DNA from 4 places in the Pseudarthrobacter sp. HLT1-7 genome. Region 4 is predicted to be linked to each of the others. Evidence: riboswitches for the same ligand, from Rfam matches in the RefSeq annotation. Region 4 holds a riboswitch; each other region holds the start of a gene.
What was found. A riboswitch is a leader RNA that binds a small molecule or an ion and turns the genes downstream of it on or off. The one in region 4 is predicted to bind thiamine pyrophosphate.

Region 1 (3,189 bases), on a different contig from region 4:
GTGGGACTCCACTCCCGCGGTCTTGAGGCGGTCGGCGAGGGCGCCCACATCGTCGCCGGCCGGCACCTCGATCAGCACCTCGCCGAGGCCCAGGGTGTCCCGTCGGGGTCCGGCGCCGCGGCTGTTCCAGACGTTCATGGCCATGTGGTGGTGGTAACCGCCGGCCGAGACGAACAGCGCCTGCCCATGCCAGCCCGCCGTCTTTTCGAACCCGAGGGTTCCGACGTAGAAGTCCTGGGCTGACTGGACGTCGCCCACCTGCAGGTGGACGTGGCCGATGCCGGCGTCGGCGTCGCGCTGCCCGGCCACGGATTCCTCGGTGAGGAACTCGTCGAGGTAGCGCTGCGGCGGGAGGGCCAGGCTGTCCATGACCACGTTTCTGCCGTCCCAGGACCACGCATCGCGGGGACGGTCCCAGTACAGCTCGATCCCGTTTCCTTCGGGATCGGTGAAATAGAAGGCCTCGCTCACGAGGTGGTCCGCGCTGCCGGTGAAGGACTGGGGCTCATACTGGGCGGCGGTGGCGACAGTCGCGGCCAGAGAAGGTTGGTCCTCGAACAGCAGCGCAGTGTGGAAGAGGCCGGCTTCGCCGCGGGACGGGACGCTGAGCCCGGGCGCCGGGGCGAGGTGGACCAGCGGCTTCTGCCGACGTCCGAGGTACAGTCCGCCGTCCTGCTCGGCCACGATGTCCAGGCCGAGGGCGCGCTGGTAGTAGTCCGTCATGAGCAACAGGTCGCCGACCTTGAGCATCACGGTGCCCATGGTGAGTTCGGCGGGAAGAAGATCCCGGGTGCTGGCTGCTGCAGTCATGTGATCGCTCCGGTGCTTAGGCGGCCATCGACCTTCGATGACCTGTTCACTAGGATAATTACTTGAAGCTTCAATTTATTCCTGTGCCCGCCTCTGTTCCTGGCGGACCGGTTTTCCGCGCAGCACGCTGTGCTTGAGCTCGTGCAGCGTGGCCAGGCTGCTGCGGGGCCGCCGGGGCGGCGTCCGAGGAGGGTTCCGGCGTTCCGATCCGTGACGGCCTGCTGGTCATGGCCTGAAGCTTAAAGCCATATCCGCATCGCGATCCGCCGGCCCAGGGCATCCAGCCCCAGCTTCGCCTCGCGGGCACGCAGTGCCGCCAGCGCCTTCCCTGGCTCGGCAACTTCCTCGAAGCCGCAGCTCGCGTAAAACGGAGCGTTGAACGGAACGTCCGCAAAAGTACAAAGCGACATCGACTCATAGCCACGGCCCCTCGCCGCGTCGATGGCCGCCTCAACAAGGGACCGTCCGATCCCGCGCCCGGCAAAGTCGGGATACACCGAAAGTTGTTCCAGGTGCGCCTGGCCGCCGACTTCGTCAACGCGGGCGAAACCCACGGGCGGGTTTCCGGCGACCAGCATAAAAAGCGGCTCAATCGGCGTCGCCAGCTCCGGGGCCGGAAGCACGTGGTGCGCTAACTCCGATGCGAGGAGACGGTCGGCCGCTGCCTCGAGAACCGGCAGCGCCGCGAGGTCTTCCGGCGTCGCCGTCCTGACGCGGGGCACGGCCCTGGGTTGAGTCACGATGCCACGCTAGCACCGCGGCCTCCCTCGGCGCCGTCACACGCGGCCGGGCGCCGAAGCCCTGTGATAGCTTCGTCTACGACCACACGGGTGCCCTTGCAGGGGCTGAGATCGGGCTGAAGCAGCTTGCGACCGTTGAACCTGTCCGGGTAATGCCGGCGAAGGAAGTGAGTATTTCCGTGAATACGCAATTGACACAGCACAGCCACGTCCAAAATCAGCCAGGCCAATGTCAGCCCACGGCCCCCACCCAGTCGCTGAAATCCCGCTCTCTGGCGTTTACCACGGATGACGAGCACGGCATCCGCGTCCCGGTGACGGAAATCAAGCTGGCGGATTCACCGGGCGGCGTAGCGAATCCGCCGTTCCGGGTGTACCGCACCGCCGGTCCCGGGAGCGATCCGGTCCGGGGGCTGGAGCCGTTCCGCGGCCCCTGGATCGAGGCCAGGGCGGACACCGGACCCTACACCGGCCGGGAACGGACCCTGCTCGACGACGGAAAGTCGGCCGTGCGCCGGGGCGCCGCGTCGGCCGAGTGGCAGGGCACGCGCCCGGTCCCGCGCCGCGCCGTCGACGGCCGGACGGTGACCCAGATGCACTACGCCCGCAACGGCGTCGTCACGCCTGAGATGCGGTTCGTCGCGCTGCGCGAGAACTGCGACGTCGAACTGGTCCGCTCCGAACTGGCGGCGGGGCGCGCCATCATTCCCAGCAACGTCAACCATCCCGAATCCGAGCCGATGATCATCGGCAAAGCCTTCCTGGTGAAGATCAACGCCAACATCGGCAACTCGGCCGTGACCAGCTCCATCGCGGAGGAAGTCGACAAGCTCCAGTGGGCCACGCAGTGGGGCGCGGACACTGTGATGGATCTTTCCACCGGCGACGACATCCACACCACCCGGGAATGGATCATCCGCAACTCTCCCGTACCCATCGGCACGGTGCCGATCTACCAGGCGCTGGAGAAGGTCAACGGCGAGGCCAATGCCCTCACATGGGAGATCTTCCGGGACACCGTGATCGAACAGTGCGAGCAGGGGGTGGACTACATGACCATCCACGCCGGGGTGTTGCTGCGCTATGTGCCGCTGACGGCCAACCGGGTCACCGGAATTGTCTCCCGCGGCGGCGCGATCATGGCGGGCTGGTGCCTGGCCCACCACCAGGAGAACTTCCTCTACACCCACTTCGGTGAGCTGTGCGAAATCTTTGCCCGCTATGATGTCGCGTTTTCGCTCGGGGACGGGCTGCGGCCGGGGGCGACGGCGGACGCGAACGATGCTGCCCAGTTCGCCGAGCTGGACACCCTGGCCGAACTCACGCAACGTGCCTGGGAGTATGACGTGCAGGTCATGGTGGAGGGCCCCGGACACGTACCGCTACACCTCGTCCGGGAAAACGTGGAACGCCAGCAGGAACTCTGCAAGGGCGCCCCCTTCTACACGCTGGGGCCGTTGGTCACCGACATCGCGCCGGGCTACGACCACATCACCTCGGCGATCGGGGCCACGGAGATTGCCCGCTACGGCACCGCGATGCTTTGCTACGTGACACCCAAGGAACACCTCGGACTGCCCAACAAGGACGATGTGAAGACCGGTGTGATCACGTACAAGATCGCAGCCCATGCAGCCGA
Region 2 (3,189 bases), on a different contig from region 4:
GACTTGGTGACCGGCCCCAGCCCCAGGTCTGCCGTGCGGGTGCTGAGCCAGTTCCGGTGCAACCCGGACTCGACCTCAAGGCAGTTCTGCGCGGAGCGCGCCCAAAAGAGTTGTTCGGCTTCGGTGGGCGCGATGGCCGCCGCCCGGGCCAGCACGCGGGAGTAGCCGTTGAGGTACCGGGCGTCCTGCGCCAGGTAGTAGGCGAAGTCTTTCTCCGGCAGCGTGCCGTCGGCCAGCGCCTTGATGAACTCCAGCCCGTAGATCGCCTCAAGGTCCGCGGCGGCGCTGTCCCGGAGGGCGGCGGCGAACTCGCCCTCCGCGGGCGCGTGGTGCCGCGGGCCGGCATGGTGCTGGGTCAGATGCTGCACGTGGTGGAAATGGTGGACCGGGCCGTTCCCGGTTCCGACGCCGAGACGCTCCGAATCGCGCAGCGCACCCGCCAGCCACGGTTTGACCTCGCGGAGCGCCGCCTCCCAGTCCCCCACACGGACCTGCACGGTGGCGATCGCCGAGGACAGCGAGCAGCCTGTGCCGTGGCTGTTGCGGGTGGGCACCCTCTCCCCCGGCACCACCACGACGTCCTGGCGCAGCAGTCCGCCGGTGTTGACGAGCGCATCGGGGCAGCCGCCGTCGACGCTATCGTCCCCCGGGCCGGCGACGGCGCCGGCACCACTGTCGAGGTGGCCACCTTTCACAAGGACCGTGGTGCCGGCCAGGGCGGCGAGCCGCTTGCCCTGGTCCAGGGCCTCGTCCCAGTCCGCGGCGACGGGTTCCCTGAGCAGAATCGCCAGTTCCGCAAGGTTGGGCGTGATGAGGTCCGCGTAGGGGAGCAGCTCGTGCAGGGCCGCCTCGGCCGACTCCTGCAAAAGCCGGTCTCCGCTCGTAGCCACCATCACCGGGTCAAGGACAACGACGCCGGGCCTTGTCTTTTCGAGCCAGCCGCGGACGGCGTCGATCACGTCGGCGTCCCCCAGCATGCCGATCTTGACGGCGTCGATACTGATATCCGCGCTGATCGCGTCCAGCTGAGCGGTCAGGAACGCCGCCGGCGGGACGTGGACGGCGCTGACGCCCCGGGTGTTCTGGGCGGTCAGGGCCGTGATCGCCGCCATGCCGTAGCCGCCGTGCGCCGCAATGCTCTTCAGATCGGCCTGGATGCCTGCCCCGCCGGAGGGGTCCGAGCCGGCGATGGCGAGCACGCGCGGGATCCTGGGCTCGGCGGTGCGCGGGGCGTGCGGCAGAAGTGCGGCCGCAAAAGTCGATACTTCTAAAGTGGGGACTGCAAAGGCGGATGAAGCCAAGAGAGACATCCCTTCGCCGGTGCTAACCGGACAGGTTCAACGGGTCTGGATCTCAGCCGGCTCGATGCGCGGCACCCCGTGTCAGTGCTTCAGCCTAGCCGTACCGCCCAACGAAGTCGCGTTAACGAAGTCGCGGGTGCTGCCCGGACCCTGCGCATCGCTACGCCGGGTCCGGACCGCACCCGCGACTTGCTGAACTGCTGCTCTACTGAAGTGCTGCCGTGTTGGGCTGTTACAGCTCCGACGCCGGTACGCCGACGCCGAGGATGATCGGCTGGTTCGCGGCCGGCTTCACTGCTGCCGGTGCGGCGGCGGGAGCCTTGGCCTCGTGCACTTCACCTGCTGCGGGCTGCGTGGCGGTCCCGCGGTGCTCCGCGGCCTCACGGTGTTCAACGGACGTCGCGTTGGCTGCACCCTGGGCACGGCTGGCGCTCCGGTTGCGGCGGCCGCGGCGGGCGCGGGAGGTGCCGGCCTCGGCTTCGGCCTCGGTCTGGGAACCGGGCCCCTGGACACGTCCCGGTCCGGTGCCGCCGGCGCGGGCCGGAGCCGCCGCAGCTGTCCGGCCTGTGGCCGGCTTGCTGTCGTCGGTTTCGCCCAGTTGGGCGAAGGCTTCGGTCAGCAGGTCCAGGGTCAGGGCCGTTGCCGGGGACTCGTCCGCGTGCTCGACGAACGGCAGCGCGACTTGCTCGCCGCCGAAGGTCAGCACGGCAGCGGGCCGTCCGGCAGCTTCCTCCGTGGCGGCGAACTGCGCGACGGCGTCGACGGCGGCCCGACGCGCCTCGGCGTCGGCCTGGCGGGTTCCGGCGTCGGCGTCCCCGTCGTGCAGGTGCGCGGCGTGCGCCGCTGCGGCAATATTCGCCAGGGCGGCGCGGGTTGTCTCGGCCTTGGCGTGGCGCTCGGCCTCGGTGGGCTCGGCGTGGACTGGTGCCTGGGCGGACTGGTCCTCCGCGCCCTGGCCGCCCCGGCCGCGGCGGCGGCCTTTGCGCTCGGTCCGTGCCGCGGGCTGGCTCTCGGTCCGCGGGACGTAGTGCTCGGCAGCAACCGTGTTGGCCCGGCGGTGCTCCACCGGCTCGTCGTGGGTGACAATGCCGCGGCCATCGCAGGTTTCGCACTGTTCGCCGAAGACTTCCAGCAGCCCGGTGCCCATCCGCTTGCGCGTCATCTGCACGAGCCCCAGCGAGGTCACCTCCGCCACCTGGTGCTTGGTCCGGTCACGGCCCAGGCACTCCACCATGCGGCGCAGCACGAGGTCGCGGTTGGACTCGAGCACCATGTCGATGAAGTCGATGACGATGATGCCGCCGATGTCGCGGAGCCGGAGCTGCCGGATGACTTCCTCTGCTGCTTCGAGGTTGTTCTTGGTGACGGTTTCCTCCAGGTTGCCGCCGCTGCCGGTGAACTTGCCGGTGTTGACGTCCACCACGGTCATGGCTTCGGTGCGATCGATCACGAGGGACCCGCCGGAGGGCAGGAAGACCTTGCGGTCCAGTGCCTTGTGGATCTGCTCGTCGATGCGCCAGGCTGCGAAGATATCCGCGTCCTTGGTCCACTTCTCGAGCCGGCCCACGAGGTCCGGAGCCACATACGTGACGTAGGCCTCGATGGTGTCCCAGGCTTCCTCGCCGGAGACAATCAGCTTGGAGAAGTCCTCGTTGAAGACGTCCCGGACCACCTTGATGGTCAGGTCCGGTTCGCCGTAGAGCAGTTCAGGGGCGAGCATCTTGGTCGACGTCGACTGGCTCTCGATCCCTTCCCACTGCGCACGGAGGCGGTTGATGTCGTGCGTGAGCTCTTCCTCGGACGCGCCCTCGGCCGCGGTGCGGACAATGACGCCCGCATCTTCCGGCAGGCGGTCCTTGAGGATCCGCTTGAGGCGGTTGCGTTCGAC
Region 3 (3,189 bases), on a different contig from region 4:
CACCTGCGCCCAGTTCCGGCGTGGCGGACACCGTGCCGGACACCGGCGCGAGCAGACCGGCCAGGGTCAGGGCGAACGTGGACTTCCCCGAGCCGTTGGGCCCGGTAACGGTCAGCGCTTCTCCGGCGCGGATCCGGGCCGTGATGCCGGACTGCACAGGTTCCGGCGCGATAGCGCGGAACCCGCCGCGGACCCCGGACCGGCGGGGCCGTCCGCGGGAGACGGCCAGGTCCTCGGCGGCGAGCAGCAGCTGCCCCGCGGAGCCGCCCCCGGAGCCGCCGGATACGGCCGTGCTGCGTGCCCGGGTCTGCGGCACATAACCCGGAACCCAGACGCCCGCAGCGATGAGCATGTCCCGCGCCTGCGCCAGGACCTGGTCCGGCGGCCCGTCGATCAGCACGGCGGCCTCGGTGGCTGATCCCGGCTGCAGGACCACGATCCGGTCCACGAGGTCCTTCCAGATCGAGACCCGGTGCTCCACCACCACCAGGGTGGCCCCGGTCTTGTCGAGGCAGCGTCCCACTGCGTCGCGGACTTCCAGGACACCGGCGGGGTCCAGGTTTGCGGTGGGCTCGTCGAGCAGGATGAGCCCGGGGCGCATCGCCAGGATGCCGGCGAGCGCCAGGCGCTGCTTCTGCCCGCCGGAGAGCGACGACGTCGGGTGGTCCGGCGGCAGCCGGCCCAGCCCGACGTCGTCCAGCGCTTCCGCCACCCTCCGCCAGATCTCCTCCCGGGGCACGGACAGGTTCTCCGCACCGAACGCGACATCGTCGGCGAGGCGCGAGAGCACCACCTGGGTCTCCGGATCCTGCTGCATCAGCCCGGCCCGGCCGCGCTGTGCCCGCGGCGGGGCACCGTCGATCAGGAGGCTGCCGGTCTCGTCCGGGTCCTCGGCGTCCGCCGGCGCGCGTCCGGCGGCACGGCCAACGCCAGCGCCAGTGCCAGCGGCGCCGGCACGCCCTGTGGCACCGGCGGAGCTATCGCCCAGCACCCCCGCCAGGGCATGGAGCAGCGTGGATTTGCCGGCGCCGGAGGGCCCCAGCAGCAGCACGCGTTCCCCGGGCCGGATGTCCAGGTCCAGGCCGTTGACGGCGGGTTGGGTTCTTCCGGCGTGCCGCCAGCCCCAGCCGCGCGCGCTGACCGCGGCCGGGCGGACCCTGTCAATGGATGTCATCAGTCGAGTGCTGCCGTCAGGAGAAGACGGGTTCCGATGCGGCCTTCCGGGACGCGAAGGAGCCCAGCACCCCGGTCCTGGCCAGCCCGCGGGTGGCGAGCCAGGACAGTCCGCCGGCGATCAGGGCCCCGGAGATGGCGGTGAAAATGATGTAGGCAAGCTTGTCCCCGCCGGCGTAGGCAATGTTCCAACCCCAGGGCAGGAACGAATCGTTGAGTCCGCAGAACAGGCCCGCGCCGGCACCGGCCAGCAGCGAGACGGGAAGGTTGAACTTCTTGTAAACCACTGCGGCGAACACCAGCTCCGCGCCGAGGCCCTGCAGGAGGCCGGAGATCAGCACCGTGACTCCATACTGCGAGCCCATGATGAGCTCGCCGGTAGCGGCCACGGTTTCACAGAACAGGGCAGCGCCCGGCTTGCGGATGATAAGCATGCCCAGCACCGCCGGGATCATCCAGCCGCCGGCGTAGAGCCCGGTCAGCGGCGGGTAGAACGCGTTGACGGGTGCGGAAATAACGTTGGCGCCCTGGGACCAGGCCCAGAAGATCACGCCGCCGGCCACCGCGATCAACGCGGCCACCACAATATCCACCACTCGCCAGCTGTAACCGGGCCGGGTGAGTGCCTTGCGGGCAGAACCTTGCGCTGCAGATGTATCAGTCATGTCGTCCTCCTGAGGAACAGGAGGGGAGGGTGCTCCGGCGGGGCCGCGGCTTCCGCCGCCCCGCCGGGCACTCTGAGAACTCGACTCCCTTGCGCCGGTACTAACCGGATCAGGTTCGAGGGTCTGCGGCTGTCCGCACTCTCAGCGCCCACCTGCGGTTCCGCTGGATTTCTCCAGTGATGCCCGACGGCGGCGCTCCCCTGTCGTATTTAAGATCGCCCTGATGGGCGTTCCCCAGTTTACACCCGGCACGCCGCCCCGATTCGAAGAGCCGGCAGGGCAGGTGGCCATTTCGTTGGTTCGTCGGGGGCTTGGCCCTGGGGCTGGGAGGACACGGCTCAGGGACATGCTCCGCGCCGGGGCCAGCGGATGGACAGAGCGTCACTATGCCCAGGCCCGGGAGCGAAGAATGGGCATGTCCCCCTTGGCGACGCCAGATTCCACGCCGCCGGACCCGCCCAACGCCTGACCGGACGAGCCCAACGCGACGGGCCGCGACGTTCCTGCCCAGTTACTTCGGCGCCCGGCGCCACAAGCCCGCGGGAATCCGGGCCTTTCCCGGGCCGATGGGAGCTGTGGCGGCAGGTAACCGGGAAGGAGCGCCGCCAACGACCACCTGCGTCCGGCCAGATCAACGAAAATGCCCACTAGCCAACGGCGGCGAATTATCGGAGGCTGAACCACATGACCAACGCACCAGAGTCTTCCACCGGCTACGACCCGGACTCCGCGGAACCGCAGCCGCCCGGATCCCTGGCGGCGCTTATCGGCCGGATCCTGGCCGAAATCGACGAGCTGCAATTCCAGTCGTTCAGCAACGACGATGCCCTGGACCTCGGGATTCTCCTGGTGGAGCTCGGCCGGCAACGCTCGCACCCCATCGCCGTGGACATCACCAAAGGTGAGCAGGTGCTCTTCCACGCAGCGCTGGCGGGCGCCACCCCGGACAACGAACGCTGGATCAGGGCCAAGCAGCGCACGGCCGTACGCTACGAAGTCCCGTCCCTGCTCGTGGGTCTTCGGGCCCGGGCGGCCGGCGGGAGGATCGAGGACAGCGCCTGGTTCGACCAGCAGGTGTTCGCGGCCCACGGCGGCGCCTTCCCCATCTATGTGCGCGGAACCGGGGCCGTTGCCACGGTCACGGTGTCTGGCTTGCCGCAGAAAGCGGACCATGACCTGGTGGTGGAAGCCCTGTCGGAAATCCTCGGCCACACAACGCCGCCAGGCTAAGGTGTCCGGCGCCCGGCCGGGAACGCTAGGCTAGGGGAAGCCCTGTTTCCTCCCGCAAGGAGTTGCCAAGAATGAACATTTTCATCAAACTGCTCGGCACCGGCATCAGCCTGCTGGCCGG
Region 4 (3,189 bases):
GTTCGGGGCCAATTTCCGGCCGGTGACCCGGCTGACCAGGGTGCTGACGGAGGCGCCGTCGGGGAGCTTGTGCTCCGTTCCGTTGAGTCTGATGTTCATACCGTTTCCTTGCTGTGCTCTGGGCGGGTGCGGCTGTCGTGGGGGCGGGTTGTTGGGGAGCCGGCGGAGAACCGGTCGGGCCGGAAGCGCGCCCAGCGCGGGTCCGCGGTGCCGTCCAGCAGCTGCCGGCAGATCTCTGCGGCCGCAGGGGTCAGCAGGATGCCGTGCCGGAAGAATCCGGTGGCGATAATCAGGCCTCCGACGTCCCCGTCGCGGTCCGGGGCCCGGTCCCGCACCCGGCCCAGCAGCGGAGCGTTGTCCGGCGTCCCGGGCCGTGCCCTGGCGGTGGCCTCCAGCAGCTCCAGTTCGGCGACGGCGGGGAGTAATTGTTGCGCGTCCCGCAGCAGCTGGTAGACGCCCCCGGCGGAGACGGCGTCGCCTGCGGAGCCCCCATCGGCGGGAGCGTCCTCACGCTGGGTCGCCCCGATCACCACAGTGCCATCCTCCCGCGGGACGATGTAGACGGGCACCCCGCGGACCAGGCCGCGCACTGTCGAGCCCAGCAGCGGCCGCAGGTGGGCGGGCACCCGGAGCCGGAGGATGTCTCCGTGGACCGGCCGGAGCGGAAGGTTCAGCCCGGCAGGCAGTCCGGCCAGCCCGGCGGCGCCCAGCCCGTTTGCCACAACCGTTTCCCCTGCCCGGACCGTCCCGCCGCCGGCCAAACCGACTCCGCTGACGCGTCCGCCCTCCCAGAGCAGCCCTACGGCGCGGCGGGGAACAGCGGAGTACCGGCTATCTGCCGCCAGCAGCGCCGCGATCCGGGCAAGCAGCCGGCGCGGGTCCACCTGATGGTCGGCGCGGATGTCGAACGCGCAGGAGATCCCCGGGCTGAGCAGCGGTTCGCGTCCGCGCGCCCCGCGGACGGTCAACGGCTCCACGGTCAGTCCGCAGGACTGCTGCACGGTCCGGAGGTCCGTGAGCGCCCGGCGGTCGGCGGCGTCGGCCCCAATGACAAGGGTCGACGTCGTGAGGTAGCCGGTGGCCGTTCCGGTTTTCCAGGTTCCCCCGGGGAGACCGGTTCCCCCGGGGTCCCCAGGGTTCCCGGCGCTGCCGTCGAGTCCGGCGGCGAAGCCAGGCCACAGGCGGGAGGACTCGAGCATGAGTTCCAGGAGGCCTTCCTCCCGGTAGTGGAGTTCGCTCACGGGGGCCAGCATGCCCGCGGCGGCGAAGCTGGCGCCGCTGCCGGGGGCGTCGTCGATCAGGGCGACGGACCGGCCCGATTGCCTCGCGGCCCAGGCGATGCCGTGGCCCACCACGCCGCCGCCGATCACGGCAACGTCGTAAAAATTCCCGGCGGTGGCGTCATGACCGGCGTCGTCAGACACGGGAGCAGCTGAGGCGGATGGTGTGCCCATCAAGGATTCCTTCCCTACGCCGGTACTAGCCGGATCAGGTCAAGCGGTCGGCTCTGACGCCCTCTCAGCCCCTCCGGCGCCGAACGCCAGTGGCGGTCGGTTGCGGCGGGCTCCCGCGGTATGGCCCCAGTTTAGGGGAAGTGGTGGGCATTTTCGTTAGTTCCTCGTAGGTCCGGACGAGGGGCGCGCTGGCCGGGCGCGCTGACGCGTCCGGGCTCATGGACATGCCCCGCGCCGGGTCCAGCGGATGGACATAGTGTCATTTTGCCCAGTCCAAGGTGCGAAGAATGGGCATGTCCCCCGCGGACTGGACACCCGCCCGAAGGGACATGCCCCGCGCCGGGGCCAGCGGATGGACATAGTGTCATTTTGCCCAGTCCAAGGTGCGAAGAATGGGCATGTCCCCCGTTGCCTTCTCCGCCGCGGCACGAAAGGCCCAGGCTCAGCCCAACCCCAGACGAACCAGCGAAAACGACTACTAGTCTGGGAGCATGAGCAAGGATGCCGTCCACACCACCGCCCGCCTGTACCTGTGCACCGACGCCCGCAAGGACCGCGGCGACTTTGCAGCCTTCGTTGATGCCGCCTTTGCCGGCGGCGTCGATATCATCCAGCTGCGCGACAAGTCCATCGAGGCGGCCGAGGAACTGGAGCTCCTGGAGGTGCTGCACCAGGCCGCCCACCGTCATGGCCGGCTCTGGGCGGTCAATGACCGGGCGGACATTGCATCGCTGTCAGGGGCGCCGGTATTCCACATCGGGCAGAAGGACCTCCCGCTTGCGGCGGCCCGGACCTTCCTCGGCGAGGGCGCCGTGATCGGGCTCTCCACGCACAGCCCCGACCAGGTGGACGCCGCAATAGCGGCCTCCACCGGCCGCGGCAGGCCGGACTACTTCTGCGTGGGACCCGTGTGGGCCACCCCCACGAAGCCGGGGCGCGCCGCCGTCGGGCTGGATCTGGTGCGGTACGCCGCGGAGACGATCCGCCGGGCCCGGTCCGGAAACAACGGCACGGACGACGGCACCGCCAACGGAACCATGCCGTGGTTCGCGATCGGCGGCATCGACCTGGGCAATGTGGAGCAGGTAGTGGCGGCCGGCGGCCGCCGGATCGTCGTGGTCCGGGCGATCACCGAGGCCGATGACCCCGCGGACGCCGCCCGCGCCCTGCTCGACGCGCTCGACGCCGCGGAGGCCTGAGCCGGGCCTCTCGGGGAAGAGTCCTGATAAGGACCTAACCGGTCAACCCCAGCTGCTTCATCCGGCTCGAGTGCCCGGCCGCGAGTTCGGCCCTCAGCCCGCGGATCTGTTCCTCTGACTGTTCCGCGTCCACGCCGATCAGGCCGCCGAGGAACGTAAGCCCGGCGCTCACCCGCTGAGCCTGGGTCAGGGCCTCCCCCAACAGCCGCCTCGCCCAAAGTGCCAGCCGCGACGCCAGCCGTGGGTCATCGTCCAGGGCCGCCCTGAGGAGCTCGCGCAGCACCGCCGTCGCCGCTTCATCGGACTGGATCCGCTCCACCAGCTCCCGGGTCGAGCCGTCGACGTGGCGCGACACGGCGCGGTAGAAATCGGCGGAGACCGTGTCGATTACGTAGGCCTTCATCAGCGATTCGAACCAGTCCGCCGGGCGCGTGCGCTCGTGGAAGTGGTCCACGGACGGCTGGAAGGGCAGCATGGCGGCCTCCGCGTCGAGGCCCAGTTCCTCCAGCCGTGCGCTGACCAGTTCGTAGTGCTGG

Region 1: it holds a riboswitch for thiamine pyrophosphate, as region 4 does, so the genes downstream of both, thiC (phosphomethylpyrimidine synthase ThiC) here and AC50X6_RS15530 (FAD-dependent oxidoreductase) in region 4, are expected to answer to the same signal.
Region 2: it holds a riboswitch for thiamine pyrophosphate, as region 4 does, so the genes downstream of both, AC50X6_RS08175 (bifunctional hydroxymethylpyrimidine kinase/phosphomethylpyrimidine kinase) here and AC50X6_RS15530 (FAD-dependent oxidoreductase) in region 4, are expected to answer to the same signal.
Region 3: it holds a riboswitch for thiamine pyrophosphate, as region 4 does, so the genes downstream of both, AC50X6_RS12570 (ECF transporter S component) here and AC50X6_RS15530 (FAD-dependent oxidoreductase) in region 4, are expected to answer to the same signal.

The regions. Positions count from the first base shown of each region.
Region 1 is NZ_JBWZCH010000006.1:26,840-30,028, reverse strand. Features, by position in the region: gene AC50X6_RS07390 (VOC family protein) at 1-810, opposite strand, end outside; gene AC50X6_RS07385 (GNAT family N-acetyltransferase) at 1,050-1,550, opposite strand; TPP riboswitch at 1,627-1,734, shown strand; gene thiC (phosphomethylpyrimidine synthase ThiC) at 1,730-3,189, shown strand, end outside.
Region 2 is NZ_JBWZCH010000006.1:161,925-165,113, reverse strand. Features, by position in the region: gene AC50X6_RS08175 (bifunctional hydroxymethylpyrimidine kinase/phosphomethylpyrimidine kinase) at 1-1,310, opposite strand, end outside; TPP riboswitch at 1,293-1,390, opposite strand; gene AC50X6_RS08170 (Rne/Rng family ribonuclease) at 1,534-3,189, opposite strand, start outside.
Region 3 is NZ_JBWZCH010000012.1:63,808-66,996, reverse strand. Features, by position in the region: gene AC50X6_RS12575 (ABC transporter ATP-binding protein) at 1-1,174, opposite strand, end outside; gene AC50X6_RS12570 (ECF transporter S component) at 1,191-1,838, opposite strand; TPP riboswitch at 1,907-2,050, opposite strand; gene AC50X6_RS12565 (heme-degrading domain-containing protein) at 2,523-3,068, shown strand; gene AC50X6_RS12560 (DUF4235 domain-containing protein) at 3,140-3,189, shown strand, end outside.
Region 4 is NZ_JBWZCH010000018.1:36,603-39,791, forward strand. Features, by position in the region: gene thiS (sulfur carrier protein ThiS) at 1-99, opposite strand, end outside; gene AC50X6_RS15530 (FAD-dependent oxidoreductase) at 96-1,454, opposite strand; TPP riboswitch at 1,448-1,581, opposite strand; gene thiE (thiamine phosphate synthase) at 1,946-2,653, shown strand; gene AC50X6_RS15540 (ferritin-like fold-containing protein) at 2,688-3,189, opposite strand, start outside.